2 regions of the Virgibacillus proomii genome follow, and region 2 is predicted to be linked to the other one. Evidence: predicted binding sites of a transcription regulator. Region 2 holds the regulator's gene; the other holds the start of a gene.
The links. The regulator Rex, encoded in region 2, represses fermentation and respiration genes when NADH is low (regulators of the CRP and FNR family bind a similar motif). The targets are predictions, from matches to a motif close to TTGTGAAATATTTCACAA.
Positions count from the first base shown of each region.

Region 1 (16,583 bases), on a different contig from region 2:
AACCGGAAACACAGTCGTACTTAAACCAGCGGAATGGTCACCGCTTACCGCCAATCGACTAGCTGAAATTATTGATAAAGCTGGTTTACCAAACGGGGTGTTTAATGTCGTACATGGTTATGGGGAAACAGCGGGTGCATCGCTCGTTGCTCATCCAGATGTAGCGCTTATTTCATTCACGGGCGAAACGAAAACCGGTTCGGAAATTATAAAAAATGGTGCTGATTGGTTAAAAAGGTTCTCTATGGAACTTGGTGGTAAATCACCAATTATTGTATTTGAGGATGCGGACATAGAACGAGCATTGGATGCTTGTACATGGGGGATTTTCTCATTTAATGGGGAGCGCTGTACAGCTAATTCCCGTTTATATATTCATGAAACGGTTGCGGAACCTTTTATCGAAAAGTTAAAACAACGAATTGTCAATATTAAAGTTGGTGATCCGTTAGAAAGCGATACACTAGTCGGTCCGTTGATTCATAAGGAACATTATACAAATGTAAAAAACTATCTCAAGCTTGCAGAAGAGGAAGGATGTGAGGTGATTAGCGGTAATATTCCACCTGGTAATGGGAACTTCATTGCACCAACATTACTTTTGCATGCAAGAAATGATATGCGAGTCGTTCAAGAAGAAATTTTTGGCCCGGTAATTGCAGCTATGACGTTTACGGATGAAGAAGAAGTAATTGAATTAGCAAATGATGTCCGTTATGGTTTAGCAGGCTATGTATGGACAAAGGACATTCAGCGAGGACATCGTGTTGCCCAAGCAATAGAATCTGGAATGCTATGGGTCAATTCACAAAATGTAAGGGATTTAAGAACCCCGTTTGGCGGAGCGAAACATAGTGGAATAGGCCGTGAAGGTGGGCATTATGCCTTTGAGTTTTACACAGAAACCCAAATTATTCATGTTGCATTAAAGGACCATTATATTCCGCAGTTTGGGAAATAGAGGAGGAGGTTTTCATGATATTTAATATCATCCGTTCAGGACGCGCTGTTTTACATGTTACTGACTTAGATAGATCAAGGGCATTTTATGAGGCGTTGGGCTTTATTGTGACGGAAGCAGATGATGAAAATATTTTCCTGCGCGGGCTAGAGGAGCATAACCATCATAGTTTGTGGTTAAAAAAGCGTATGGAGGCAGCGGTTGAAGTAATTAGCTATAAGGTCATTGCCGACGAGAATCTTGATGATTTGGAAAAACTCTTTCTTCAACAAGGGAAAAATGTGAAATGGCTTAAAAAAGGTACCCAAAAAGCAGTTGGACGCGCTCTTCGTATTCAAGATAAGGCAGGTTTACCACTTGAATTTTATGCGGAAATGGAGACAGTTGATCGTTTACTTCAGCGCTATGAATTATATAAGGGAGCTAAAGTACAGCGTATTGATCATTTTAATTGTATGGTGGCAAATGTCGAAGAAGCTTCTAACTACTATATAGATGAACTAGGCTTCGCTTGTTCTGAGTATACCGTCGATGAAAATGAAAAAATATGGGCCGCATGGTTGCATCGGAAGCCTTCGGTACACGACATCGCTTTTATGAATGGGTCTGGACCACAGTTACATCATATTGGCTTCTGGTTAAGAGATCCAATGAGTTTAATAGATGGTTGTGATGTTCTAGCTGCACTTGGTTATGGGCGAAATATTGAAAGAGGGCCAGGACGGCACGGGTTGTCAAATGCGTTATTCTTGTATGTAAGAGATCCAGATGGCCATCGAATTGAATTATACAATGGAGACTATTTAACTAGTGACCCGGATTTTAAACCCATTAAATGGGAGTTAGATGATCCAATGCGTCAGACATTTTGGGGACATGAAGCGCCAGATAGCTGGTTTGATGAGGCATCAATAGTATTAGATATCCATTCAGGTCAAAAAATACCGTTGCATGAACCTGTATTAAAGAAAAGTAAGCCGCAATTTGTTATTTAACATACTAAAAAAACATGGTTTTGGGAGAGAGATTCAGGTGCAATTGCTGTTTTGTTATAAAGGTGAACTTAGTCATAATACCTTATTCATTGAGAGATTCAACAAGCTATCTTAAGCATGAAGAAGTGTTTATCCCGCATGTAGGTTGCCGTAAACCTCGCTTCACGAATTATAGAGAATACGAAGAAAAGTTAAAGTGGGATAAACGGCACCTAAATGCCCGATTCGTTCAGAAGGCCTTTAGGTCATAGCCTTGCGGTACTAACATTCAAGGAGAAAAGCATTCCTTGAATGAAGCTTCACTTTTGAAAAATAGGTAGATAGAAAGGATGGTTAACTTGAGTAAAAATTTTACTGAAATTAAACAGCGATTACGGGGCTCAATGACCCCGTTGATTACCCCTTTTAAGGCAAATTATGAAGTCGATTATGAAAAACAGGCGGAGTTAATTGAGTATCAGTTGGAAAATGGTACTCATGCAATTTCTGTAACAGGAACATCCGGAGAACCAAGCTCGTTAAGCATAGAAGAGCGGGTAAACGTTATGGAAAATGCCAAAAAAGTAATTAATGGACGAGTGCCTTTTGCGCCAGGGACAGGTTCAACGAATCATGAGGAGACGATGTATTTAACAAAGAAGGCGCAGGAAATGGGCGCAGATGCAGCTATGGTTATCGTTCCATACTATAATAAGCCGAATCAGCAGGCATTATATAAGCATTTTAAGACAGTTGCAGACTCCGTTGATATTCCAATTATTGTTTATAATATACCTGGGAGAACTGCAGTCAATCTGGAAGTGGAAACATTAGCTAGATTAAATGAAGATTGCCCAAATATCGTTGGTGTAAAAGAGTCTAATAAAGACTTTGAACATGTAAATCGTGTCTTGCTTAACTGTGGTCGAGACTTTTTGTTGTTTTCTGGAATTGAACTGCTCTGTTATCCAATGCTTGCCATTGGAGGTGCGGGGTCTATCAGTGCAACTTCTAATGTAGAGCCAAAAAAGGTTGCTGAATTGCATAATGCCTGGGAGGAAGGCAATGTAAAACTGGCGCAAGATCTCCATTTTGAATTAATGAAATTAAATGATGTACTTTTTAAAGATACCAACCCAGCTCCAGTGAAAGCAGCGCTAGGAATGATGGGGAAAATTGAACCCGTACTCCGTCTGCCAATGGATTTACCTTCAGAGAAGTTACAACAGGAAATACGAGAAACATTAGTAGAATACGAAAAACTGTTACAATGTGCATAATTAGCTGTTTGGCAATAGAATTTTTTGACTCTTAAGCAATATCGTAGTAGCATTATTTGTCAGGATATTGCTTAAGTTTATTTTAGGGTCTAGAGTATAAGAAAAACTACAGCTTTCGCTAAAGACTTGGCGACAAGCCAAGTTTTTCTAATATGTTAAAACGGTGTGACATTTCAAGCTTAGAAGTTCATATGGAGTTGAGTAGTTGTCAAATGGTTAAACGGACCCTGCACACGAATATTTTTAAATCATTTGAAAATATAAAGAAGGGATGATATAAGGTGCAAACTGCTCGGGCTAAACTATGTGGAATTAAGCCTTATCAAGAAGTAAAGCTAAGCCTGCGTGATGAAAAAATTTCAATAGATGGAAAATTATATAACATGGAAGAAGTCAGATTTGATATTCCTGTTTCCGGTACAGTTTACGGCACATTATTAAACTATCGAAAGGCGTATAAACAGTTAGAACCGTCTATGTCGCAAGCCCCATACCATGCACCGCCAAATGCGCCCATCTTATATATAAAACCAAGGAATACCTTTTCCTCATATGGAGCAGCCATTTCATTACCTGAAGGCATAACAGAACTAGAAATAGGGGCAGCTTTAGGAATTGTTATTGGAAAAACGGCAACAAACGTAAAAGAAACAGAAGCGTTTTCTTTTATAGAGGGATATACGATTGTAAATGATGTAAGTATACCACATACTAATGTGTATCGACCGGCAATTAAAGAAAAATCACGTGATGGATTTTGTCCGATCGGCCCATGGGTAATTAGGAAGGAAGCAGTTGCTAATCCGAATGCATTACGCATATGCGTAAAAATTAATGGAGAAGTGAAGCAGGAAAATAATACGTGTAATCTGCTTCGTCCAATAGAAAAATTGCTTGCAAACGTTACAGAATTTATGACTTTGGCAAAAGGAGATGTTTTACTAGTTGGTATTCCCGAAGATCCACCACTAGCTAAAGTAAATGATCTGGTGCAAATAGAAATTGAACATATAGGAAAGCTAGAAAATAAGCTAACATCTAAAGTAGGTTGGGAAGGAGGAATAACATGAAGTATGCACGAGTTGCTTATCAAGGGCTTTTGCATGAAGCGATTGTAACAGCTACTGGAGTCAAGCTTCAGGATGGGAGGGTAGTTGGAGAAGAAGAGGTTGTTTGGCTACCACCAGTCGTGCCAAATACCATCTTCACATTAGGGTTAAATTACGCAGATCACGCCAAGGAATTATCTTTTTCAGCTGTTCAAAAAGAGCCGCTTATCTTTTTTAAAGGTCCGAATACATTGATTGGACATAATGGGAAAACGATGCGCCCTGATGACGCTACTTTTATGCATTATGAGTGTGAGTTAGCTGTCGTGATTGGCAAACAGGCCAAGCAAGTGAAAAGAGAAGATGCCTATCAGTATGTTAAAGGATATACAATCGCAAATGACTATGCGATTCGTGATTACTTAGAAAACTATTATCGGCCGAATCTTCGTGTAAAGAATCGGGACAGCTGCACGCCAATCGGTCCATGGCTTATTGATAAAGAAGATATGAAAGATCCTATGAATTTAACATTGCGTACATACGTCAATGGAAAGGTAACACAAGAAGGAACAACGGCTGATATGCTTTTAAGTATTCCGGAATTAATTGAATATTTAAGTGAGTTTATGACATTATATCCGAATGATATTATTTTAACAGGAACACCAAAAGGATCAGTAAACACGCTTGTTGGTGATGAAGTGGTTACAGAAATAGAAGGAATAGGGCAATTAGTTAATACAATTGTCGGTGAGGAGTCATTTCAAAAGTAACAAATCTAAAAGGGAGGAGCACTGATGCCTCATTTAATTATTGAATATACCGATAATATTAAAGAAGCGGCAAATATTCCTGAGTTGCTAAAAACAGTAAATGCCACATTACTTATTCATCAAGATATCATTCCAATTGGTGGACTTAGGTCCAGAGCAATTGAATTAAATAATTATCTCGTAGCAGATGGAACAGCAGATGACGCTTTTGTTCATGTAACCTTAAAATTAGGGAAGGGTAGGTCAGTGGAAGCAAAAAAACAATTATGTGATGAGGTATTTTTTGCTCTGAAGCGCCATTTTTCTTCGATCTATAAGAGACGTTATTTTGCGTTATCACTAGAACTTTATGAATTCACCTCACCTACGTATAAACTAAATAATATTCATGAGCGTTATAAAAACTAATAAAATAAGAGAGTCCAGTCAATCGAATCAAGCAATTAAGAGAAATATCTGCCATGTTAGATTATACGAAAAACGTTTCAATCTCAAGAAATCTTCTGAGCATATGACCTTACGTTGTAATAAGCAATGTTATTTGACTAGAATACAAGTGAAGAAGCTTATACAATCGGTTTTGACAATCATATATTATATAGTATATGATATATCCACTATGGAAAATCAATCGATTACAAAAAAACAAAGAGCTTATGATTATATGAAGTCGCGTATTATTGAAGGCTATTATGCACCTGGACAACGTATTGTAATTAACCAATTGGTGAAAGAGTTATTTACTAGTGCAATTCCAATTCGTGAAGCAGTTCGCCAACTTGAGGCAGAAGGCTTAATTGAATATCAAAATAATATAGGACCAATAGTTACTCCAATTAATAAAGATGAGTATTTTAATACAATGTCTGTTTTAGCAGTCATGGAAGGATATGGGACAGCTTTAAGCAGTCAACACGGCATTACCAAAGAAAAGCTGGCAGAACTATCGGAAAAAAATAACCAAATGAAGGAGGCTATCGATGAATTCAACTTCCAAAATTTTGGAAGATTAAATCGTGCCTTTCACGAGTTGATTTATGCACATTGTAAGAATACATTTTTAGTTGATGAAATTCGTCGGTTATGGATAAAGCTTGACTCGATTCGCAGAGCAGGTTCTGCTTTTCATCCAAAGCGTGCCTTAGCTTCCATTGAGGAACATGAGCAATTAATTGAGTTATTGAGGAAAAGAGCTGACTTTGAAATAATTGAAAAAGTTGCTCGAATGCATAAATTAAATACTAGAGATGCATTTAAAGACCAGAGCAATTTTGTACAAGATCGGGTATTTTTTTAGGATTTCGTATGCTAAAAGGAGCCATAAGCTCGATTAGCGGTAAAGCTTGCGATTAAGTAACAGATGTGCTCAAATGAGTCCATTGACCGGAGCGAGCAGTAAAAATATTTATAGGAAGCACAAGTATTGAAAGCTCCTAAATGATGTTAATTTTCATAAATCATTTAGGGGTTTTCTCAAACCTTGTAAATCGCACGAAAGTATAAAGTTATCATGAACATCTAAAAAAATGAAATTAATACGGATGTACTATCTCCAATTTATCGAATTATTCTAATAATTTATTGAAATTGTAAATGAAATCGTACATAATATTATATATTATGTAAACGTTTTCTTTGTGGGTGCTTCGTGTTTTAATTATCCCCCATGTAACTTGTAGTAAGTTCTGCTCTTCCATGCTAGAGATGAAACCTGAGAGGATAAGTGGAGGATAAAGGAAAAATCTCTACTGATTGAAGATTCACTTTATAAAGATAAATTTATTAATGGAGGGAGAAGGATGTCACGTCGATTAAGTTATTTTATAGCTATATGTTTCATGTTGTTACTTACGTCATGCTCACAAGGAATAGCTTCAACTGGATCAGAACATCATTTCATCATTTCGCACTTTTTGCCAGGTAATCATCCGATTCAGACAGAAGTGTTTCAAGAAATAGGTAGTGAAATAGAAGAAAAATCAAATGGAGTTATTACATATGATATATATCCTGCCAATGCATTGGGAGAAGCAGGTTCTCAGTATGATATGACTGTTACAGGGGAGGTGGATATTGCATTAAGTGTACACGGATATTCCCCTGGTAGATTCCCCTTAGTATCGATTTTAGAACTGCCATTTTTGGCTGAGACAGCGGCTCATGGTTCAGAAATCCTGGAACATTTATATCAAGAATTTCCGAGTATTCAAGCAGAACACAGTGATACGATACCACTTTATTTATTTACTGCTGACCCAGCACAACTAATCACAAAGGAGCATCCCATTCAATCACCAGAGGATTTAAAGGGTTTACGTATTCGTTCTCCCTCACCATTAGCAAACGACATTTTAGAGGTATTGGGAGCTGTGCCAGTGTCGATGCCAATGGGAGATGTTTATGAGTCAATGGAACGTGGTGTCATTGATGGAGCAATGGTTCCTTTAGAGGCGCTTTATAATTATAACTTATATGAGGTAGCTACTTATATTACAGTAGGAAATTTTTCAACTACACCATTTTTTGCGGTTATGAATAAGAATACATATGAACATTTGTCGAATGAAGAAAAAGAAATTATCAATGGGGCTACGGATCTGGAAACGTCCATAAAGAGTGGGAGTGTTTTTGATGTTGATGGAGAAAAAGGGAGAAAATTAGCAGAAGATAATGGTACGGAGATAATTGAGATAAATGAACAAATGGGAGTTGAATGGGAGCGGGCATTAGATTCCATCTCTCAAACTTGGATCAATGATATGGAGAAAAAAGGGTTTCCCGGACAGAAAATTTACAACCGGGCATTGGAGTTAAGAGATGACTTAAAGGAGAGAAAGAAGTGATGTAAATGGAGAGACTAATTAATAAATTAAATAAGCTCTCACATGTTATAGCACAAGCTATCTTGTTAGCCATGGCTGGTCTTATTACTTTAGATGTTTTAGGAAGATGGATATTTAAACAACCCATTACAGGGACGGTTGATTTCACAGAGATTGGACTAGCATTGGTCATCTTTTTGAGTTTCGCTTATACACATATAAAGGAAGAACATATTACGATAGATTTTGTAGTAGAGCAATTTTCAAAACGTGTACAATTATTATTTTCCTTTTCAATTAATTTGATCATAGCGATGTTAATGGTCATTATTACTTGGAGTACCGCTACATATGCATTGCGTCTTTATAGAACAAATACAGTAACAGGGGATTTAAATATTCCTTTATATCCAATTGTATTCTTAGCTTCAATTGGATTAGGGTTATTTGCTTTGACTGCATGTTTACATGTTTTTTACTACTGGAAAAAGGTGGTTCGTAACGATGAGTCCTGAAATGGTAGGTACAATAGGCATTCTTGCCTTAATCATTTTGTTTTTAATGAAAATTCCAGTAGGTGTTTCTCTTATATTAGTAGGTCTAGCCGGAACATCCTTGATTCGGGGTTGGGATGTCGCATTTTTTCAACTAGGGAGGACCCCTTTTGATACAGCTAGCTCATACTCTCTAAGTGTCATTCCGTTATTTATTTTAATGGGTATGATTTTATCTTATACTGGTATGGGAAAGGATTTATATCGTGCCGTAGATAGTTGGATTGGCCATTTGAGAGGCGGATTAGCGATGGCAACCATTGGTACTGCAGCTATTTTTTCAGCTATTTCTGGCTCTTTGAATGCTACTACGGCAACGGTGTCCAAAATAACGCTACCTGAAATGGAAAAATATAATTATAAACCAAGCTTGTCTACTGCTTGTGTAGCAGCGGGTGGAACATTGGGGATTTTAATTCCTCCAAGCGTAATCCTAATTTTATATGGCATTCAAACGAGAGAGCCAATTGGAGAATTATTAATCGCAGGGATTATTCCGGGGATCATTCAAGTTGTTATTTTTATGATTATTGTTGCTATTCTTGTACGTAAAGATCCTTCTTTAGCCCCTGCAAAAGTGGAGCAGTCAACTGTAATGGAGAAGTTCCATACATTAAAAAGTGTTTGGCCGTTTTTAGCTTTGTTTATCATCAGTATAGGAGGAATTTATTTAGGTATCTTCACTCCGACCGAAGCTGCTGGTGTAGGGGCAATTGGAGCGATGTTTTTTTCATTCATTTCCAAAAGGCTAAACTGGAATCGATTAAAGCTATCATTTAACGAATCGGTAAAATTAACTGCTTATATTTTTTTAATTCTCATTGGAGCTACTATATTTAGTCAGTTCATAACAATTAGTAGGCTTCCGGTAGCGTTGACACAAATGGTAGGAAACTTGGAACTAAATTCGTCTGTTGTTCTGATTGTTATTTTATTTGCATTGTTTTTATTAGGCTGCTTTATAGAAGGTTTATCGCTAATTGTACTTACTATTCCAATTATTTATCCGATTATAATAGAGTTGGGATTTAATGGGGTATGGTTTGGAATTATTATGGTCATGGCAATTAATATTGGTTCATTGACACCTCCTTTAGGAATAAGTATTTTTGTTATTAAGGGGGTTGCCAACCATATACCGATACAAACTATTTTTAAAGGAGCAGTTCCAATGATTGTCGGAATGATAATCTGTATATTCTTGTTAATTATTTTCCCACAATTAGTAACGATTTTACCTAATCTTATGCAATAAATATCTATCTTTTTTATGAAAATGAGAAAGAAGGGAAAAATACCGATGATTATATAGGTACGTGTTCCATAAGGTAATAAATAGACGTCTATTTAAACTCTCTAATAGTTGCGGCATTTGCATGAATGTCTAGGAATTTAAGCGTCATGAAGGAAAAAGGAGATATTCATTATTAAAATTCAGAAGGTTTAACAATATAGAACGATTTGAGCAATCAGCTGTGGAAATGTTACACAGCTGATATTTTCTTAATATTAACAAAAATCAATATTACTATAACCAAAATGTAATGGATGCTAATGTATACGCAGATGTTCTGACCTAAAAATTAGTTTACCGCTATAACCGCATTTCATTTAGGTTTAATAGAAAAATAGTCAATTTTATCCCGCTCCAAAGATGCCGTTAGACTAGTTATAGATAAAAAAGAAAGTCTCGGTGCAGATAACGGCACTTGAACACCCGATTGGTTCAGGTCATATCCTGCGACTAACATTCGTTGGAAAAAGCGTTCCACGGAATGAAGCTTCACTTTCTCTTATCAGAAGCTCTCTGCCCTTTGTATGCCGCTGACCGAGCGCTTCTAGCGTTTATTCCACTATAGGAAAGTATAAAATTTTAGGGTTTATCGTATAAGAAAAACTAGACCTCGCTAAAGGCTTGGCAACAAGCCAAGTTTTTCTAATGATTCAAAATAGGTAAAGTTTAGTTAGCTATTATTGTAATGTGGTAGAGGAAGTGTGTTATCCTTAACAGAGAGAATCAAAAATTAAATCTATTGAAAAAGTATTAAATTATACTAGAATAGGCCTACTAATAACAGATCCCTCTCTAACAGATAATCCAATCATTTATGTAAACAAAAGCTTTACTGAATAAAAATAGGTACACATTGAAGAATGTTAAAATGGCTTTAAATGATATAGACAGAATTATAAAGAACAGAATTACAAAGAACAGAATTACAAAGAAAAAAGATCACTTATAAAATCATGTAAAACAATAGAAGATTTAAGCATTATTCCTGATTTAGAAATTAAAGGTCGTAAGGTGTTTAGTGAGTTAGAACGTGGCTTTGAACTTGAAACGAAAAAAGAGTGCCAGAAGTGGTTAAAAGTTCTTGAAGAACATTGACTTGTTATAATGGAATTAAAGGAAGCGGATGTGGAGAATGTCCTCCCTGTAAATTAAGGAGACAAGGTCTTATAAAGTATGAAGAACAAAAACGTAAGTAGCTGTAGAAGAAAGGTATGCAAACCATGTACAACTGCTCGACCGCTTGCTTCTTCTCTTATATAGAAATGAAATTGTGGTAAGCATCGTCTAGGCATTAAATTAATTCTACAAAATCCCCCTCACTTCACCTATTAAAAGCTTGATAAAGAAAGATAGAATTTATCTTTTGGAAGCGCCATAATTGTGTTTGGCTTCGGATTGTATTATTATTTATATGTTGATCGATGTAAGAATTTAATTGTGAATTCAGTCACTTAAATATGAAGCAAAAACTAAACTATTAGTGTAAGCAAAGGAGTATATTATGAAAATAGGAATTGATAAAATTGGTTTTTATGTTCCACATTTATATGTAGATATGAATAAACTGGCAAAAGCAAGAAATGTAGATCCAGAAAAATATACGATAGGTATTGGTCAAGAAAAAATGGCAATTGCACCAATTACACAGGACTCTGTGACATTGGCTGCTAATGCAGCATTAAATATTCTGGATGATGCCGATAAGAAGAATATTGATTTTGTTATATTTGGAACGGAGACAGGTGTGGATAACTCCAAAGCTGCCGGAATATATATTCACCACCTATTAGAACTTAAGCCGAATGTAAGAACAATTGAAGTGAAGCAGGCTTGTTATGGAGCAACAGCAGGTATTCAAATGGCAAAAGGTCATATTGCATTAAATCCAGACAGCAAAGTACTAGTTCTAGCCTCTGATATCGCTAGATATGGTTTAAGAACTGGCGGTGAAGCAACACAAGGGGCAGGCGCAGTTGCGCTAGTAATTAGTAGAGATCCCCGTATCATGAAGCTTGAGGATAAAAGTGCCTTCATGACCGGCGAGGTGATGGACTTTTGGCGGCCTGTATATTCCGAATATGCCTTAGTTAATGGCAAGCTGTCGAATGAAAAATATCTTTCTTTCTTTGAAGAAATTTGGCAGACATTTAAAACTTCTACAGGCTTATCAATAAAAGATTTTGCCGCTATTTGTTACCATCTTCCATATACAAAGATGGGATTAAAGGCCCTGCGAACGATTTATGATGAGGGAACAGAAGCGGATAAAGAGCGTTTGTTAAAAAACTTGGAATACAGTAAAATGTATAATAAAAATGTAGGTAATATTTATACTGGCTCCTTATATTTAAGCTTTATATCTTTACTTGAGCATCAGAAGGATTTAGAAGAAGGAGCAAGAATTGGTTTATTCAGCTATGGTTCTGGAGCTGTAGGAGAGTTCTTCACCGGTATATTACAGCCAAACTATCAAGCTCATTTAAATCAAAAACAACATGAAGAAATGTTAGCTTCAAGAATAGAAGTAACTGTAGCGGAATATGAAAAAATCTTTGAGATGATTTTACCTAAAGATGGATCAACAGTACAGTTAGATACAGAGGCGGATCCAGCAAAAATAAAATTAGCTGGGGTAAGTGAGCATATTCGCCAATATATTAATAGCTAATAGGCATAAGTGATGAGTAAAAAACGGATTTCTCTAAACTAGAGAAATCCGTTTTTTACTGTTAAGGAAACGAAATTTTTATGGTGGATATTTTTTGAAAAGCAGCATCGTCTAGCTTGAACGCTCAAGCTGTAACCAAACTCTGATTTTCTTCCTGCGATAGCCAACATGAGTTCGAATCGAAAGGAAGGTCGACTAAAAAGCGAACTTTCCACTCAGGCGTCGGCATTTCCCTGTTTTAGAGGCACGTTTTCTTTATCCTGAGTATAAGGAGCGTACTTTTCTCATTTCTATAATTTACTTATCTTTTTGTGAACGTAATGAGAAAAACGGCTTCTAAATCCTCGATTCGTTTCGGGTCGACAGAACAGGAAAGCTACTTGAATAGACATCGCACGCAGAAAAGTGTTTTTCTTTTCAAGGACAGAAAAGCTAAGTCAGCGATACTTCGCAATTTTTTCAAGGAAAAAAGCACTCCTTGAATGAAGTTTCACTGTACGTTTCAGAATTTTGCCGTTATACGTTACTAAACAAGCGCACTTCTAGTTTTTGTTCTACATATACGATAAGAAATGATAAACTTAAAGAGACAAATAAAAAATGAGGGAATGCACCAATCAAGTTACGAAGTGGAGTAAATTTCTGTTAATTTATCTGCAACGGCTTCTGTCAACTCCTTAGTCATTTTAGGGACAAACGATTTTAAAACGGGATTTATAACAGATCCGAGCATGCCACTAGCCTTTATATTTAAATGACCAGTCATGTTGGTTTTTCTATCGCTAATCGTTTTTGCATAGAAGGATCCGCCTCCAGTAAATTTTTCACTTAAACCAATGAGATCAAAGGTTACTTTGTTAGGCTCTTGCCATTCGGTAATAATAACTTTTAACTGAACTTTTTTGTGAACGATTCCAAGGTCTCCCTTAAATGTCCAGGTTGATTCTCTTTCATTTAAAATTTCATGGTCAATATATCCGGGGATTAATGGAGCCCATCGATTCATATCGCTAACGAACTCCCACACGTCACTAATAGGAACATTCATCTCGATTTCATGCTTTCCACTAGGCATAACGTTCTCACCTTCCTTGAATTAATAATATATGGATGAAGAACACCAGGTATACCTGGCGTTACTAATTGTAATCTCAATACATTTTTTATAAAAATGAACTTGTCATTTAAAAGAATTTGAAAGAGGGGATTTACTATATGTTTTACCATACAGAAAGATAAATAAACGTCTTTGATGAAAAGCTGCGAATGTTTAAAAAAAGACGTACATAATTGTATGCAAATGAAATTTTAATAACGACGAATAAACACAGGTCGTACTGAATGATAGAGCAGTAATAGGTTAAAAAATAGAGAATTTTACGTTTATACCTGTTGCAGGTATAATGATACGTAATGACTAAGAGAAAGGCAAGTGCAATGATAGGAAGAATAATTTCCTCTCCAAATGTATCGTTATTTTAGTTTGTAACAGCAGTAGCCATAGATTTTCGACTTAATGAAATCAGCCTGAAGAGGAGAGATTTAATGGTAAAATTAATTGAAGGAAATCATATTAGAAAAATGATCCATAATAAAGATATTTTGAAAGACTTGTCCTTTTCCTTTGTAAAAGGAGAGGGAGTTGCCATTCTAGGGCCAAACGGTTCTGGTAAGAGTACGTTATTAAAACTATTAGCAGGACTGACCAAACCTACTAGTGGAACAATACATACACACGACTCTTGTAAAGTTGGCTATGCACCGGAACAATTTCCAGATGGAATAAGGTTTAGAGCTTTTGATTATCTCTATCACTTAGGAAAAATACAGGGCTTATCAAGTAAAAAAACAACGAAACGAGTAAACGATCTTCTTCAACAATTCGGAATGCAAGATGAAACGCAAGCTATAAAATATTTTTCAAAAGGGATGAAGCAGAAAGTTAGTATGATGCAGGCTTTATTAATGGGACCTTCCGTGTTAATTCTGGATGAGCCGCTGTCAGGACTAGATTTTATTATTCAACATGAACTGGAGTCGATTTTATATGACTTAAAGGAAAAAGGATTAACAATTATTTTTTCTTGTCATGATGAAGTACTATTACAACGCATTGCCAATCGAATCATCGTGTTACATCAAGGTGTATTTTCTCAAGATTACTATCCGTCATACGAAAGGCAACACCAATATGTCACTATCCGGGCTTCTGTCCCTCGAGATCGCTCGCTAATCACGCGCTTGAGTAGTCGAAGTGAAGTACGAATTATTAAAGTGGATGAAAGAACGTTTGTATTAGCAGTATATGGGGAGAAAAGTGATGATGTATTGGTAGAACTCATTCAATCCGGTTCGTCGATTTACTTCGTTCAGCAGACTTTACAAGCAAATTTTGCAAAATCCAAGGAGTGGAAGCTAACATGAAAGCTTTGATTACTTATCAACTTCGGGATTATTTAAAATCGTATAATTATGTTGCGCCTTTTAGTGTTTTTATCATCATGTTAATTGTCAATTATGCATTTTATCCGAACCCGGTTTTGGCTAGTTATGGAGTGACTGCTATTTATTTGTACATCCTAACTGCATGGGTAACGGTTACTTTTTTCCATACCGAGGATTCTATACAGGAAGGAATAACTATTATCCATACAGGCAGCGAAAATAAATTCTTTGTTAGTAAGTATCTAAGTTTATTGTTTATCACGATTGTATTTGCAGTTATTTCTGTCGTATATCCAGTTGTATTCGGCATGTTTTCTGAGCAGGTAACAATAGAATCATTAACAATTGGTTTTTTAACACATCTGTTACTAGGAGTATTAGCCATATCTATCGGTGCTTTATTTACTAGAAATATTGTTGAGACAAGGAGCAATCAATGGTTAGGAATTATATTAGTTCTTGTCGTGTCTATTTCATCGCTTGGAATTCAACAATTGCTCCCGCCATCCTGGGAATATTTATTACTTTTGATTCCTCCGATATCTGAAGTTATTGTACAAATGAACGATTCTTTAAACGTAAATGATATTCTTATCATGTACGGCTGGAGTATAGGTTATTCGAGCTGCTTAATCATCATGTTTTTCATCATTTACCAACGAAAAAAAAGGTATAAATAAGTTTCTTTTGAAAGGGTTAGTTGCCAACGGTTGGAAATAGAAGTGTAACTTTTAGGGGTCGCCACCCTTTTCTATATTTGTATCCTCTTTTTTAAAATATGTTAAGGTGGAAGCAGATGTTGACTTATCGTATTTCGATTGGTCAATCGTTATATTTCGTGCATTATTTAAGGTTTTTCCAAATCAGGGTTTACCAAATTTGTTTATCTTAGTGGTAACGTTAATTATGTTTGTTATTCCGGCTAGGATCCGTTGGCATCCTGCCTCCCATGCTATTAGTTGGGGATATATTGCTGTTACTTGTTATCGCCGACACTAAAAATTTAAACTCGCTTATTCCATGGGTGTTGATCGGAATTATTGTAAGTTATTATACGCTAGAACGTGTTGATGGTAAACGATTAAAACCAATTATTGGGGTCATTGTACTCGCTATGATTGGATTAAATTTTACTGACACTATTTAGGGAAAAAATTTAACCAGTTATTGCCAAAGTCTGCCATATTTACGATGTTCTCGGGGATCTTAGCGGTTTTGTTTACAATGGTTGATAATGCTGCGCACTGCGGGAGCGATAATGATGATTTATTTACTAGTAAAAAATGTGCCCAAAATGAATTTGTTGGAACAGATGCACGTTTCTTTTTTTACTTATGCTTTAATCAAAGTACCGTTCTATTTAAGTCTTGGGTAGATCAATAAACCGTAAACCGTCAATTAAGTTTTAATCTTTAATGGCTCCGGTTATTCTTTTTGTACAATTATAAATGTTGGAATTTTGCCAATCAACCCATAATGGATGTTAGCTGATTTGTTTTGATATTAGCTACATGGACGGAATAAATTAGTATTCAATTAATTGGTAGAAAAATTTGTTTGTTTTGTTAGGAGATCTTGACAATGTATTATATGTTAGGAAGCGTAGAAATTGATTCACTTTATAAAATGTATCATATATAATCGTGATCTTATATATCAAAAAATCTGCACGAGTTAAGTTAGGTGATGGGTGTGGGGTATCGTTTCATTTAAAGTATCTGCTCCAAAAGAACCGAGAAGTTCGGTTACGGTTTTGAGTA
Region 1 covers NZ_FUFN01000010.1:1,495,395-1,511,977, forward strand. Annotated here, with positions in the region: gene hpaE (5-carboxymethyl-2-hydroxymuconate semialdehyde dehydrogenase) at 1-961, shown strand, start outside; gene hpaD (3,4-dihydroxyphenylacetate 2,3-dioxygenase) at 976-1,956, shown strand; gene hpaI (2,4-dihydroxyhept-2-ene-1,7-dioic acid aldolase) at 2,340-3,215, shown strand; gene BN1066_RS14455 (fumarylacetoacetate hydrolase family protein) at 3,497-4,285, shown strand; gene BN1066_RS14460 (fumarylacetoacetate hydrolase family protein) at 4,282-5,040, shown strand; gene BN1066_RS14465 (5-carboxymethyl-2-hydroxymuconate Delta-isomerase) at 5,065-5,448, shown strand; gene BN1066_RS14470 (GntR family transcriptional regulator) at 5,660-6,337, shown strand; gene BN1066_RS14475 (TRAP transporter substrate-binding protein) at 6,840-7,883, shown strand; gene BN1066_RS14480 (TRAP transporter small permease) at 7,889-8,377, shown strand; gene BN1066_RS14485 (TRAP transporter large permease) at 8,367-9,671, shown strand; partial or broken gene BN1066_RS14490 (7-cyano-7-deazaguanine synthase) at 10,796-10,906, shown strand; gene BN1066_RS14495 (hydroxymethylglutaryl-CoA synthase) at 11,212-12,378, shown strand; gene BN1066_RS14500 (SRPBCC family protein) at 13,001-13,453, opposite strand; gene BN1066_RS14505 (ABC transporter ATP-binding protein) at 13,924-14,802, shown strand; gene BN1066_RS14510 (hypothetical protein) at 14,799-15,503, shown strand; gene BN1066_RS20335 (hypothetical protein) at 15,794-15,970, shown strand.
Region 1: BN1066_RS14495 (hydroxymethylglutaryl-CoA synthase) is a predicted target of Rex. The motif match lies at 11,146-11,163, and genes of this name have one in related genera.

Region 2 (16,583 bases):
GCAGCTGGCATTTACTAGGTTACATTTAATGAAAAGAGTTGGACATGAAGATATAGAACTACTTGTGAATCTGTACATATGTAACAGATAAAAAATGAAAAAGGATATTCAACCGAAAAGATGTCTATTCTTTTCTGTAAGATTCTCCTTCAAAATCACCTGACTAACACTTCAAGCCTTGCTATATCAAGGTTTATGGGTGCATGAATTACATCATGTCGTCCATAATTGATATTGTTTCTCCGCATTACTTCATTTCTTTTAAATGCACTTTAACTATTGTTTTTCGTCGAATTTCATTTTATTATTTTTTTTTAAAAAAATATCCTTTAAAGGCTATGCTAATCAAAGTTTTTAACTAACTTAAAGAGTCTAATATTAACTTATGTCCAAAATACATAATATACTAAATAGTGATATTTAAATTGCAACATCATGGTAACTTACCTCGGTTACTTTTTCATTTAATAGACGAAGCCCTAGTCCATTTTCTGTATCCCAAGTACAATTAAATGTAATTCCGATATGTCGAGCTTCAAAAATATCCGCATATGGAACAACAATTCCATCTAAACTTATCATTTTTAACATTTGATTAGTTGTTTCAACTAATGGGTAATTTTCATTTAATTCAATATCATAGCCTAGTTCATGTCGCTTTTGTTTGTAATATTCCAAGATGGAATCCAATAGGCTTTGTTGTAAATCATACCAATTTTCACCAATAATTGGTATGCAGTATATTGGCCTTCATCAAACTGCCATCCTCTTCACCATCTATTAGTAAATCTATTTCTGTTTCATTTCTAAAGAAATCAATAGTTATGACTCTTGACCAACCATAATCATACACAAGTTCACCAAAAATTGAATCGTTTATAGTCATTTTATAATCTCCTCTCTTTGTTTACTTTTTAGTACATATTTTTAACGGTTTAAAAAAATAGAAATTAGTCATATAAGGCGTTCTATGTTTTTTTCACTCTGCTTTATAATATAGTATATTTGTCCCCCTACATCTGGCGGCAGGATTTAAAATCAGTGTGGTGTGGATTGAAGGTCAGAAGTATTACCTTATATACCTTATTTCATAGGAAATTTACAATTAAAAATCTGCAAATAAGTAGAGTTTCAATTGTATAAAACACTCTTAATAGCTTCGTTGATCATTTCTTGAAAACTATTATATTCCTCCACTATATCCCCACTTGGCTTATCGAGTTCAAGGAATACATTATTGTCTATATCTAGGCAATACCATGAAATATTTGAATCTCCAAAAAACAAATAATTACTTTCCCACTCACTTTCTTGCCAAATTTCATTTGCCCCAATAAAGCCATTATTTTCATCATCAAGATTTGCATTATAGATAACAAGCCCATTAAATTCTAATCCATTTACTATTTTTAATAAATCTTCGTATTCTCTTATAGATACATTTCCATTCACGTTTATTGCAATCCATTCTTTTATAGTTTGAATATTTTTATCGCTCGCAGGAAACATAATTGACTTTCCATCTTGGTTTTTAATTTTTTCAATCTCAACTAATAAATCTAAAATCATGCTCTCACCTCTATTTTTTAGTAGTAGGATATATAAATCCTTCGGGAAGTGGCCAATTTATATTAATTGAATCTCCGACTTTCAAACCTTTAGTTAAATCCCTTTGTGAATTAGTTAAAACTTTATGATATGGGTCATTTTTAATTAAAATTAAATTTTCAAAATCATTTGTGCCTCCATCATCTAAAGGCAGTTTATGATGAACCTGATATCCATCTGGTACTAACCCATTTTTTAAATTTTTGATATCGGTTTCCGTTAAACCGGCATCAAATAGTTGTTTGACTTTTTTCTCATCATTCACTAAATCTTGTAAAAAGTTTTTTCTCACAGAACTATTAAATTTATTTCTTAATTGTTTAAATTCTTGTCGATCACGTTTAGTATAGGTTATTTCTTTTTCCATGATATTCTTTAATAAAACTTCTTTTCCTTTTAACCTACCTACGTGCTCAGTACCTTTACGTGTACCCTTAACCTCAACCTCTTTTTGCGAGCTTCCCCCGCCATTCTTTAAAGAAAACATATGCGGGCGAATTTCACCAAGAGGCTTTGAGCCAACCCCAATCATCGGAATTGTAGAATATCCTGTCGAAAGTTGCTCTCGATAGAACACAGGCATTCTCACCTTAGATAGTGCTACTTTACCTGCATTTACCTTCTCTTGAAAATATCTTTTACTGTATGGTTTCCCGCCAGTCAGCTTTGGCAATTTTCCCCCGCTTCCTAATTTAGAAACCCCTTTTACTCCTTTGACAGACAAAGCGCTTGGAATTAAAGAGGGCAGGGCAGCACCGGTTACATACATAATTCCTTCTTGTTCAATTGTATCGGTAAAAGACTGTGCAGCGGATTCCGCCACACGTATAGGGTCTTGTAAAAGTTGTATCATAGCTTGCTTATAATTATCAACCGTTTGATCTGCTTTTTCCTTTAACCAAGCTGGTTCAATGGAATCAGGAATAATACCTGATGTTCCAACAACACCTACATCCATCGCAACCGTTACTAACCCTTCAACTAACCCAGCTATGCTATGTGCCAACCCTTTTACGAGATTGTCCACACCTTTGTTTATACTATCGGCAATATCCTGTACTCCTTCAAAGAAGTTCGTATATTTCTTCTTTACATTTCCAGCTAAATCATTATAAGCGTCATCAACATTTTCAAACCGTTTTATCTTTGTGTTATACAGCTCCCACAAGTCATCCATGTTGTTTTGAAGTTTTGTTATTGTTGATCGAATGCTTTCCTGGATTCGTTCCATATTCCTTCTATTACTCTCGCTTGCATCCTTTTCCGAATCGGTTGGATCTTCCAACAAGCTCGAAAAAGATGAAGGTGTCTGATAACTTCGGTTCAATGCCTTAAGCACGTTTCTTTCCATGCCCTTGTCTATTTGCTTGAGATTCGCCCATATATCATTTCTGTCTACCCGCATCATCTGGTTTCTGGAAATAGGAGATATGTAAGCCGTCGTGTCTTGTACATAGTTTTCAAATAATGACAACAAGTCATTAATTTGTGTTTCGTATTTTTCGATTTTATCCCTAGAAGTATCAATATTTTGATCCCATGCCTCGACACTTTTTCCCTTGTTGGTTTGAATAAATGTAGAAACCTTATCCAGGGAATCATTCATTTTTACCAGAGCATGCTTGTATGTATGTAGTTCTCTTATAATATCATCCAATACCCCATAATTGATTTGTAAGTCCCGCTTCACGAACCATCCCCCTCATAATTAGCTCTTTCCCTTCACCCCTTTAATGCTAGAATTATATGCTGTTTTCTAATTTTTCAATCACTAGAACGTTTAGTTGCTTCTGTTTAAAGAGCATTTATCTCTATATAAATCATAATGTTAAATTCATCCATTCACCATGCATCATTTTTCCCAGTTTTAAATGAATATTTTTAACTACGTAAATTTTAGATAGATCTTTTATCCTAAAAATAATCTTGAATAATGCTACCTTTTTGTAACTCATTTCGATTATGGTCATAGGGAGGTGGTTTTGTTGTGGAAAGAATAATGCCAGGGCAGTTGACTGGGTTATTTGACCTGCTGAGGATATGGATGGGTACGTAATCCTAAAAAGGCAATAATAATAAAACGACATTTGATTTATTCAAACTAATAAAGAAGTTGTTTAAATAAGCTTAGCCCTCCATAAATAGAGGGCTTCTTTTCTTATTTATACTATAATATTAAAAATAAAACCGTTAAGTTGATGATTTAATATATTTAACATTAGGATAAATTAAATGGCGATAATCTATGAATAAGGGTGTTCAATAATTATTCGTATATTCATAGATTGCGATTATTTTTATACTAACGGTATAATATCATTAAAAAGTTTTGTTATATAATCAATGAACATTTCCTCATCTTATAATCTATTTGTTTAGTTATTTTTAAGAAGATCTCCTTTTATAGTTTAATAAATTTATTTTCCCGTATATCTACTTGTAGCCATTAATTTACCGTTAACAATTCTTACCATTACTCCATTAGCTACCTTTTTTCTCAAGTCTCTACTCACTTTAGATCTAATATCAGAAAGATTTAGATAAGCATGATAACGTCCTTTTTCATTATTAATTAAATCCATTTCCTTATCAATTCCAGAAGAAGTTGCTTCATGAGCATTAGTCCAAACCTGAGCTCTGGTTACTCTATCCATAACAGGACCATTAAATTTTTGAACAATTCTAGCGTTCCAAAAAGCATGTCTAAAAGCATCACCGTTGCCTTGATATAATTGAGATTTACCATAATATTTTTCAGATTCTTTTTTAGCCTCAAGTGCTGCATCTGTATACTTTACAAATTCAGTTGGATGTTTTTTAGCAAGCTTTTTTTCAGCAGAATTTAAGTTTTTATATCCAGGAATATAAGCCGACAATCCATATCTAGGCTGCTTTTCTTTATTTATACTTTCCTTTATCAATTTAGCTACGAATTCTTAGCCTCATGTTCTGTGTATGTATCCATATCTGGATTATTTTCAATCTTATCATTTATTTTGGTTAACATTTCTGGAGTGGTTTTAGTAATTTCTTTATCTGTTAAATATTCTTTACTCTCTTTTTCTACTTCATTGACGTCGATATTTTTTACTTTTTCTGGGATGTTAGAAAAATAGGAGTCCATAACATTTTCATAGTTGTATGGTTTAAGATCTTCTGAGGTTGTGGAAGCCGATGCGGGTGATGACACAAAAATAGTAGTTGCTAAAATAACGCTTAATAAAACTAATCTTTTCTTCACAGCAAGATCCCCCTTAATATTGATATTTTTTTACTGTTATGTATAATTAACATACAATTTAATATAAACAATTTAAAATAATGTATTTTTTTACAAATAAAAGGGTTTACTATGACTAATAAACGAAAGATTAGTATTTTTTTAAGTTTGCATATATTATTTTACATTTTAGCATACATTGGGTTATTTCTTTTTATTATTTATTTTCACCTAACCTATAGTTTCTTAAATATGCTTTTCGTTTTATTTCCCTTTGTTTTGGTGGTATGTTGGGTTTTATTTTTACTAAAAAAGTCAAATCATAATAATAATAGAAAAAAAATAATTAAACGTATTCTTATCATGAGCATATTTCTACCTTTTTTCTGTATTCTTTTATTAGGAATTAATCATTATAATTCTCAATTTAATACAGAAAAATGGTTAAATAAACCTAATGATAGAGTGTATATGATAGATGACTTTCTAGAAGATTATAAATTAAAAGGAATGACAAAGGGAGAAATATACTCATTACTTGGGAAACCTGAAAACGAGAATGATAAGGAATTGGAATATTATCTTGGTTCAGAACAGGGGTTAATCCGTATAGATAGTGAAGTACTAGTCATTTACCTAAACAAAAAAGAAATTGTTATTAATTACGAATTAAAAACAGGTTAACCTATAGATTTGGATTCATTTTTGTTGGATCTAGTCAATATTTTGGAATCGACTAATTTCATCATTGTTTTTTATAAAAATCTCAATCTGGACAAACTAAAAAGATAGGAAGCTTATAACTTTCGAATCCCACCTTGGGAGCTCCTCAGCTAAGAGAGGGACGCTTATTTTATTTAACCTGCAATTTCTGTCCAACGTAAGTTTTATTTGGATTAGAAAGGTTATTCCACTTTTGAATTTGTTTCTGGGTGCTGCCATATTTAACAGCTAATTCACTAACCGTGTCACCACTTTTAACAGTTTGGTATCTTTTACTGGATTTTTTGGAGGTCTGTACATTCCATCAGGCAAAGATATTTCTGAAGCATTTTTTGGTAACTTCTTGGTTCAAAATATAAACCATCGGTAACAACGAATAAAATGAAAAAGGACGCTTTCGCAAAAGTAAGAACTTTATACGAAGACGCCCTTTCAAACTTAATTTCTTAAAAATTGTTATTTTTATGTTATTTTTTAGGGTTTTGAACGGTTGCATATCCGCTTAAGATGTTGTTATATCAACATTCTTGAGTGGATTTATTACATCATGCCGCCCATTCCACCCATGCCGCCCATGTCAGGCATTCCGCCGCCAGCAGCATTTTCTTCTGGTTTGTCAGCTACTACTGCTTCAGTTGTTAGGAACATAGCTGCTACAGATGCAGCGTTTTGCAATGCAGAACGAGTAACTTTTGTTGGGTCAACAATACCTGTCTCAACCATGTCTACCCATTCATTTGTAGCTGCATTATATCCAACACCTACTTTTTCACCTTTTAGGCGTTCAACGATAAGTGAACCTTCAAGACCAGCATTTTGTGCAATTTGGCGAACTGGTTCTTCCATAGCACGTAGTACAATATTTGCACCAGTAGCTTCATCACCTTCTAATTGAAGTTCACTTACTTTATGGTAGATATTCATAAATGCAGTACCACCACCGGCAACAATACCTTCTTCTACTGCTGCACGAGTAGCGTTTAATGCATCTTCAATACGTAGTTTACGTTCTTTTAATTCTGTTTCAGTTGCTGCACCAACTTTAATTACTGCTACTCCGCCAGCCAATTTAGCTAGACGCTCTTGTAGTTTTTCTTTATCAAAATCAGAAGTAGTTTCTTCAATTTGTGAGCGAATTTGTGCAACACGTCCAGAAATATCTTCAGGTTTTCCTGCACCTTCAACAATCGTTGTATCTTCTTTTGTAACGACTACTTTAGCAGCACGACCTAATTGATCCATTGTAGCACTCTTCAAGTCTAAACCAAGATCTTCTGTAATTACCTCTCCGCCAGTAAGTGTAGCAATGTCTTCAAGCATTGCTTTACGACGATCACCAAATCCAGGAGCTTTTACTGCTACTGCATTAAATGTTCCACGAAGTTTGTTCACAACTAATGTTGCTAATGCTTCACCTTCAACATCTTCAGCAATCAATAGAAGTGGTTTACCTTGCTGAACTACTTGTTCTAGTATTGGCAACACTTCTTGGATATTGCTGATCTTTTTATCTGTAATTAGAATATAAGGATCTTCTAGCACTGCTTCCATTTTATCTTGATCCGTTACCATGTATGGAGAAGCGTATCCGCGATCAAACTGCATCCCTTCTACTACTTCAAGCTCTGTATTGAATCCTTTTGACTCTTCAACGGTAATAACTCCATCTTTACCGACACGTTCCATAGCTTCAGAAATTAGATTTCCAACTTCCGCATCATCTGAAGAAACAGCAGCTACTTGAGCAATGGATTCTTTGCTTTCAATTGACTTAGAAATTGCTTTTAGTTCTTTAACTGCTACTTCTACAGCTTTTTCAATACCACGACGAACGCCTACTGGATTTGCTCCAGAAGCAACGTTTTTAAGGCCTTCACTAATCATGGATTGAGCTAATACTGTTGCTGTTGTAGTACCGTCCCCAGCAACATCATTTGTTTTGGAAGCAACTTCTGAAACAAGCTGAGCTCCCATATTTTCAAAATGATCTTCTAGCTCAATTTCTTTAGCAATTGTAACACCATCATTTGTAATTAGTGGTGAACCAAATTTTTTCTCTAATACAACGTTACGTCCCTTTGGTCCTAATGTTACTTTTACAGCATCCGCTAATGTATCAACACCACGTAGCATTGCTCTGCGTGCTTCTTCACTAAATTTAATTTCTTTAGCCATCGATATATATCCTCCTTCAATTGTTTGTTTAAGTTAAGTATTTTTGTATATCTAGATTAGCTTACTACAGCCAAGATGTCGTTTTCACGAAGAATTAAGTACTCTTTGCCTTCGTATTTAACTTCTGTGCCAGCAAATTTAGAGAAAATGATACGATCTCCTTCTTTTACTTCCAAGGCAATTTTTTCCCCATTTTCTGTTACACGACCAGAACCAACTGCAACAACTTTTCCTTCTTGAGGTTTTTCTTTTGCAGAGTCTGGAAGTACGATACCGCTTGCAGTTTTCTCTTCTTGCTCGACAAGCTCGATAACAACGCGATCTCCTAGTGGTTTAATCATGTAGAAAGCCTCCTTAATTCTATTATCATTTTTGTTTTGTTAGCACTCTATTCCGTCGAGTGCTAATTCCACTTAATATGATAAATAATTATTGGAAAAAATGCAAGCATGAAAGCATATTTTTTTATTTATTTTAAGCATTTTTTTAAACAAGAGTTAATCAAGCCAGAGTTCTAAGATATAATCGTCCTTGAAAAACCGTGATGTATCGCTGTTGTCGTTTTCCTTATCCTTTCTTCCTGAATGAATTGGACATTTAGATTATGTATCCTCTCACGGACCTTTAAAATACGAAAACCATTAGAAAAGGAAAAATTGGCATCTTTAAAAGGATTATAAATTCTACTTGAATCGCCTTAACGTTAGCACTAAAGTTTGATCCAGTCTAACGTAAGATGAAAATCGATATCTATTTTTGATGAACTGTTAAACGTTCTCTTTAAAAATCTATTGATAAAATCATTCTATTATATGACATGAAGGATTTATGATAAAATAAAATGTACAAATTCATTTTATCGTTAATAGACTAATTTATTCAAACATAAACTATTGGGGGATGCTATGAATGCTGAATGGCACCCAACTGATGCAGCTTGATTAAGATGTGTTTAATAATACACGTATTACAATCGTTTTTTTAAACTTATGCCGTTATCAAAACTACACATCTTCTTTACATTAAAACTTACCTGTTCTGTTTAATATTGCTACGATTTTATCGCTTGTTATCTTTGAACAAATTCATTTATTTATAGAAGATCAAAGACCAAAACATATAGTTACTTATGTGAAAACATATAATTTTTACAACGTTGAAATCAATCTGTACAAAAAATTTTATACTTTGGATAACGTACAGGAAAAAGGAGTCGTTTTATTTTGCCAAAAAGATATTGGTGGGTCATTATCAGTTATATCCTTATGCAATTTTCCGGAGTTGTTTTCGCCCCGATATTGTATAAATTATTTCCTGTTACTAAAGTGGAAGCTGTAAGCTATTGGTCCATAATTAGTTTTATATTAGGGGTTATTATTGTACTGCTCTTGATGAAGCCTGATATTAAAGAAGGTCTTCATCAGCGTGACCGTTTTTCTAAAACGCAGCTGATTCTCTGGACAATTTTAGGAGTGTTTATGGCTTTCTTCGCTCAATTCTTAGCCAATTTCATTCAAATAATGGTATTTGGAATTAAACCAGGATCGGAAAACACCCAAGCGATCATGGACATTACAAGAGCGACACCGTTATTTATGATTATTCCAATTTTTGCAGCACCAATATTGGAAGAAATTATTTTTCGAAAAATCATCTTTGGTACATTATATAAGCGAACAAATTTCTTAATTGCAGCAATCTTATCAGCAGTGATTTTTGGATTTATCCACCGTGAACCTCAACATATTTTGGTATATGCTTCTATGGGCTTAGTATTCGCTTATCTATATGTAGAGACAAAACGTATCATAGTGCCAATTATTGCTCACATGGCTATGAACGCTTTTGTTGTTATCTCACAATACAATATGGATCCTGCAGAAATTGAACGACAATTAAATAAGTTGCAGACCATCCTACATTTATAAAGCGATTATATATACTTTTTTTAAGTAATTCTACTTGACATTCCAACATTACCAAGCAAAACGTTCTTTATTTCATCGTTATTAAGCTTTATGTTGATAAACAAAGATGAAAAGGTGTAGATGTTTTTACTAAATATAGCTTTAGCACCTTTCTTATCCACTAGCACTCAATATTTTAGAAAGCTATCTTTTTTCTTATACGATAAAGTGAAACTTCATTTCGTGGAACACGGAATGTTAGTACCACAAGGGTATGACCTAAAGGCCCTTGAACCAATCGGGCATTTAGGTGCCGTTTTCTCCCACTTACACCCTTTGCACGAACTCAAGCTCTTGAAGTGGGAGTCTTACGGCACCTTACATACGGTATAAGCCTAAAGTTTTATACTTTCCTATAGTGTAAGAAACAGCTTGATTCTTTTAAATACGAACAATATGGTTAAACCTATTATCATGTTTTCTTTTGGAAAGGGTTATGACAAAATCATATCGATAAATGTTTTTATTTTTGGAGGCTTTAACATGAAAATTTCACCCAAAACAATGGGGATTATTTATTTTATAATGGGCATATTCTTTACCTATATTGCTATTTTAAGTGTAGAAGAAACAGTTTGGAATATCACAACCATTGTACTAGCAATTTTTGCGACGCTTGAAATAGGAGTCACTATTCGTCTGTTGTCCATTCATTTTCGCTATAAAAATAAGAAGAAGGAATAGCGGTTAACAGCTCTATTCTTTCTTCTTATTTTTTCCTATATTTACTACAAGGAAAATCAATTCGTATGTAGTAAGAACAAAAGTTCAGGGGCGCGGTTAGCGACCCGTACAAACGGCAGATCTTCTAAAACAAATATAAATTCCTTCCTAGATAATAAAACATTATAACGATTAATAACTGCATATCTATTTAGCATGACTATTCTAGTTTATCGTCAACTAATTAGATTTTCTCCATTATCTTCAAGAATAAATAACTTTATTTTGCTTCCTCATCTTCTTCTGTCACTAATGGATAATGCTTTAAGAAATACACAAGTGCTTGCAGCTCTACTGCTAAATCAATATGGTGAACACGAATATGCTTAGGTACCGTAATTCGTGCAGGAGTAAAATTCAAAATACCCTCGATACCATGTTCTACTAAACGTTCTGTCATTCCTTGAGCTTCACCTGCTGGGATCGTAAGAATGGCAACATGAATATCTCCTAATTTATGCTCTAATTCATCGATGTGGTATACTGGAACATCGCTAATCGTCTTACCAACTTTTTCAGGGTCACTATCAAAAGCCATTTTGATTTTAATATTATTATTTTTCATAAAGTTATAATGTAAAAAAGCAGTACCCAAATTACCAACACCAATCAGGGCTACTTCCGTTACTTCATCTTGATCTAGAGTTTTACGAAAAAATTCAAGTAAGTATTCTACGTTATATCCATATCCTTTTTTGCCCAATGCACCGAAATAAGAGAAGTCTCTCCGGATTGTGGCCGAATCAACTTTTACTGCATCACTAAGCTCCTTAGAAGACACACGCTTCTTTCCTTGGTGGTTTAAATTATTAATAAATCGATAATACAGGGGCAATCGTTTTGCAGTTGCTTGAGGTATTTTGTTTTGTTCCATCATTCTTTTTCTTCTCCTTTTCGTTAGATTTGTATAATCTTTCACTTTAAAATAAAGCATCTTCATACAAATGTAAAAGAAACTATTTTTTAGGAATTACTCTATTATGTATCGCTTACATAATAATGTAATTCTTTTACAAACTAAATTTCTTACTTAAAACAGGACGGTTTATTCAGAGTCCTATACTTTTACTTGTGTTTCGTATGCTAAAGAATAAAAATACGAAATGAATCTTCATTCATTTTAAGCCTGCACGCTTAATAAAGCATTTGGTATACAAGAAGTTTTTACCCCCCTCTAGTAATAGAATACCATAATTGCTCACTCTACTATGTTCTCTATTTAAGCAAATTTTCACAATAGAAGTCTCTTTCGATATTACCATGAAAGTATCTTCTGTTAATCGAGACGGACGTAATCAAGTTCCACCTGCATCACGCTGTGGTAATTTTGTTCTTCCTTCTACTTTCTGCTTTATCATTTGTAAGATAAAAAAATCTCACAAAATAAAATTTAAGTCATACATACTAGATCCATATTTCTATTCTAGCAGAAAACTGGAAATAAGTCGTGACCTAGTTCACAATTATATTGATTATATTTAGTAAAGTAAGATACACTAGGGGAGATGAGGTGAACATTATATGATATTAATGCAAATAAATGGGCTTTATAAATCTTTTGGTGCTGATGAAATTTTATCAAATATAAAACTAGAAGTAAAAGACAATGATCGAATTGCAATTGTAGGCAGAAACGGTTCTGGTAAATCGACATTGCTGAAAATCATGGCTGGAGAATTGAGCTATGATCAAGGCGAATTAATCATGCCAAAAGGTTTAACAATTGGTTATTTATCACAGCACGTGGGGATAGAATCGGAAAAAACGATTTGGCAAGAGATGCTTGATGTATTTTCTGAATTACGTAAGCAAGAAGCTGAACTAAGGAAGCTGGAAAAGCAGATGCAACAAGCTGGAAACCAAACAGAAGAAGCCTATCAAAAGTTATTACATGAATATGATCATCTTCAACATACATTTGAACAAAATGGTGGTTATACTTACGAAGCAGAAATGAAATCTGTGTTAACAGGGTTGGCATTTGATAAATTTGATTATGACACTCCAATCCAGACATTAAGTGGTGGACAGAAAACACGTCTTTCGCTAGGAAAACTACTGCTAAAAAAGCCGAAATTACTCATTTTGGACGAGCCAACAAACCATTTAGATATTGAGACATTAAACTGGCTGGAAAACTACTTAATTGGCTACCCTGGTGCCGTTGTAGTGGTATCACATGATCGTTATTTTCTGGATAAAACCGTATCCATCGTTTATGAAATAGCACGTCACCAAACTAAGCGCTATATTGGTACGTATAGTAAATACTTAGAACAAAAGGCGCTTGATTTTGAAAGAGAATTAAAAGAATATGAAAAGCAACAGACAGAAATTAAAAAAATGGAAGAATTTATTCAGCGAAATATTGTGCGCGCTTCTACCACAAAGCGTGCTCAGAGTAGACGTAAACAGTTAGAAAAAATGGAGAAGCTGAATCGTCCCCTTGGAGATGAGGCCTCTGCTGCTTTTTCATTTCAAATTAATCGGCGCAGTGGAAATGATGTGCTGAAAGTAAACGAGCTTGCCTTTTGCTACCCAGGTGAACAGGAATACTTATTTCAACACGTCCATTTACAAATAAATCGAGGCGAGCGAATTGCTCTTGTTGGACCAAACGGGGTAGGAAAGACGACGCTTTTAAAAATAATTATTGGTAAACTTAAAGCTAGTCAAGGTAGCGTTCAGCTAGGTACAAACGTTCAAATCGGTTATTACGATCAAGAACAGGCAGACTTACATTCCACCAAGACAGTGCTGATGGAACTATGGGATGATTACCCAACGATGAACGAAAAAGATATACGTACTGTATTGGGAAACTTTCTTTTTTCAGGGGATGATGTGTTAAAGCCTGTGCAAGCACTAAGTGGTGGGGAAAAGGCACGATTGGCATTAGCTAAATTAATGTTGCAAAAAGCAAATCTATTGATCTTAGACGAACCAACAAACCATTTAGATATTGATAGTAAGGAAGTGCTGGAAGCGGCATTAATGGATTTCCCGGGAAGTATTTTATTTGTTTCTCATGATCGATACTTCATAAATAAAATTGCTGACCAAGTTGCCGAGTTACAAAAACACAAAACCACTGTCTATTTGGGAGACTATGATTATTATTTAGAAAAAAAAGCAGAAGAAGCAGAAATAAAACGTCTGGAGAAGATACAGCAACAAGTTGTGCTAAAAGAAAAACCTGTAAAAGAAACGAAGCGTAACTATGAGCGGGATAAGCAAATTCAACGAGAACAGCGAAAAAAAAGAAGACGAATTGCAGCACTGGAAGAAAAAATTGAAGCACTTGAAATAGAAATTAAACAATTAGAAAAGAGCATGGAAAGTCCTGAAATTTATCAAGATCATGAAAAAGCATTGGAGTTATCCAATGAGACGAACAAGCGAAAGCAAACAGTAGAACAGCTCATGGAGGAATGGGCTGAACTGCAAGAATAAATTAAAAATCTATCTATAATGAAATAAAGTAGGATTGATATTATAAATTGTACCGCATTGGGATGTCTACGCCCACATTGTTCTATTTAACTAAATAATTGATAGTTTTAAACATAACATTTACGTTTGCACACCAATTAAAACTCCATTAATTTTCTATTTAATGAAAGTATAGTTACTTTAGACCTTGTTTTAGCATATCCTAAATAATCTCGGTAATATTCTGCCATTTTAAACTTCAACTAAGTCCAAAGTATGATAACTTTGGGCTAGCTCCGCATTCCAATAAAAATGCTCCCATATAAGTAAGCGAGCTATTATATAACCTGCTTACCTAAAAGGGAGCATTACACTTTATCCACAAGGTTTATTTAAATAAATAGTCATTTTGTATCGAGTTTTCAACAGCAATTCGATATATGATTCCTAATCCTAGCATCGTGGACAACACCGAGCTTCCGCCATAACTTATTAACAATAATGGAATGCCTGTAACCGGCATAATTCCTAATGCCATTCCAATATTTTGAAATACATGAATAAGCATTAAGCTCATATAACCAAAACAAACATATGCCGCAAAGGTTGAGTGCTTATAAATAGATAAACCAAGCATGACTAGTTTATACAACAGTATAAAATAAAGAAAAACAACAAAAGCACTACCAACAAAGCCAAAGCTTTCCCCGATAATGGCAAAGATAAAATCGGTTTGGGCCTCTGGAAAGGATACTTGCTGATTTCCTATTCCTTTTCCAAATAATTGCCCGGAACCTAACGCCATAAAAGCCTGTTCAAAATGCCATTTTGCATCACTGGTTTGCTGCGCTGGATCAAACCAGGTCATAATTCGGTCAATTTGATAAGCATTACTTTTACCGACAATTTCCTTTGCTAAATCCGGAAATTTTACGATAAACGTCAATATTCCTCCGATAAAAGCAGAAATACTTGCAATTAAAGTAGCCAAAATTTTCCAGTTAATACCTGATAAAATAATAAGAATCCCTGCTATAAATAAATACACCATTGAAGTCCCAAAATCAGGCTGTTTCATAATTAATAATACTGGTGCAGCAACAATGGCCAAAATTTTCAAAAGCAGCTGAATATCTGATTTTATATGACTTACTTGAAATTTTTCTTTATGCTTTTGAATGATCGCAGCCATATACATGATCGTTGTTACTTTAGTAAACTCCGATGGTTGTAATGACAGACCAGGAAGCGTAAACCAGCTTTTCGATCCATTAACCGGTTTCGCTATACTAGCCGGACTTATTAATAAGATGACAAGTACAAGTAAACCAGCTATATAAACGTATAAGCTTGCTTTATACAGTTGTTCCACATCGAGGTATTGAATGGCTGCAACAATCCCGACCCCCACTACAAACCATACAATTTGCTGTAACACAAAGTTCTTACCGTCATATTGTTCTAATTGCTGCGCATTATAAATAGATAGTAAGCTTACACAAACAAACAGAATAAATAATGTAATTAAATCTGTTTGTACATAAAAAGATTGCTTTTTAGTCAATGTTATCACCAAATTTCTAAATTACTCTATCTACAACTTATCCACAAACTGAAATTATTAATACCTAGACTAAGATAAAAGCTTTTTGAAAAGTTATACACATTATCCACAAAAATATCCCGTGTTATCCACAGAAGTTATCCACTCTATACCCCCTTTTACACTAGGGTTTCTCTCGTTATATGAACAAGCCTGTGGATTAGTGTGGATTACTTTAACGGCAACGCAGCACGCGCATTTAATTCCAGTGTGGAACGAATTCCTTGTTCAAAAGCAATCGTACCGGCAGCTGCTATCATTGCAGCATTATCTGTACATAAATGCAGTGGTGGTATTTGTAAAGGTATTTCCAATTTAGAAAACTCTCTTTCCATCGCATTACGCAACCCTTTGTTGGCTGCAACACCTCCAGCAACAATGACTTGCTTTACTTTATATTGCTTTGCTGCTCGAACGGTCTTTGTAGTCAATACATCAACAACACTTGCTTGAAAACTTGCTGCAATATCTTCAGAATTCAACTGTTCTCCACGCTGCTTTGCATTGTGAATTTTATTTATGACCGATGATTTTAACCCGCTAAAGCTAAAATCATAACTATCCGGTTCTAGCCAAGCACGGGGAAAGTCAATCGTTTCTTTTCCACTTTCAGCTAATCGATCAATTTGTGGACCACCTGGATATGGCAGATTCAACATCCGAGCTACTTTATCATAAGCCTCTCCAGCTGCATCGTCTCTCGTTTCTCCTATTAATTCATACGTACCATGTTCTTTCATAAGAACTAATTCCGTGTGTCCGCCAGATACAATTAGTGCAAGCAATGGAAATTCAAACTCTTGCTCTAAACGATTTGCATAAATATGACCCGCAATATGATGAACACCAATTAATGGCTTGTGTTTTGCAAATGCTATTGCTTTTGCCGCATTTACCCCAACCAATAACGCTCCGACAAGTCCTGGTCCTTCTGTTACAGCTATTGCATCAATATCCTCCCAATTAACAGCTGCTTCCTGCATTGCTTGGTCAAGTACATACGTAATTTGTTCCACATGATGCCGTGATGCGATTTCCGGAACCACACCACCAAACCGTTTATGAATTTCAATTTGTGAAGCTACAACATTAGCTAGAATTTCTTTTCCATTCTTAACAAAGGCAACAGCTG
Region 2 covers NZ_FUFN01000009.1:446,555-463,137, forward strand. Annotated here, with positions in the region: partial or broken gene BN1066_RS04795 (DUF6985 domain-containing protein) at 421-886, opposite strand; gene BN1066_RS04800 (YrhA family protein) at 1,132-1,569, opposite strand; gene BN1066_RS04805 (HNH endonuclease signature motif containing protein) at 1,580-3,298, opposite strand; gene BN1066_RS20610 (DUF6973 domain-containing protein) at 4,026-4,529, opposite strand; gene BN1066_RS04815 (hypothetical protein) at 4,535-4,849, opposite strand; gene BN1066_RS19760 (hypothetical protein) at 5,192-5,512, shown strand; gene groL (chaperonin GroEL) at 6,092-7,726, opposite strand; gene groES (co-chaperone GroES) at 7,783-8,067, opposite strand; gene BN1066_RS04840 (CPBP family intramembrane glutamic endopeptidase) at 8,950-9,654, shown strand; gene BN1066_RS04845 (YdiK family protein) at 10,177-10,377, shown strand; gene BN1066_RS04850 (redox-sensing transcriptional repressor Rex) at 10,637-11,290, opposite strand; gene BN1066_RS04855 (ABC-F family ATP-binding cassette domain-containing protein) at 11,938-13,869, shown strand; gene BN1066_RS04860 (FtsW/RodA/SpoVE family cell cycle protein) at 14,237-15,412, opposite strand; gene tsaD (tRNA (adenosine(37)-N6)-threonylcarbamoyltransferase complex transferase subunit TsaD) at 15,622-16,583, opposite strand, start outside.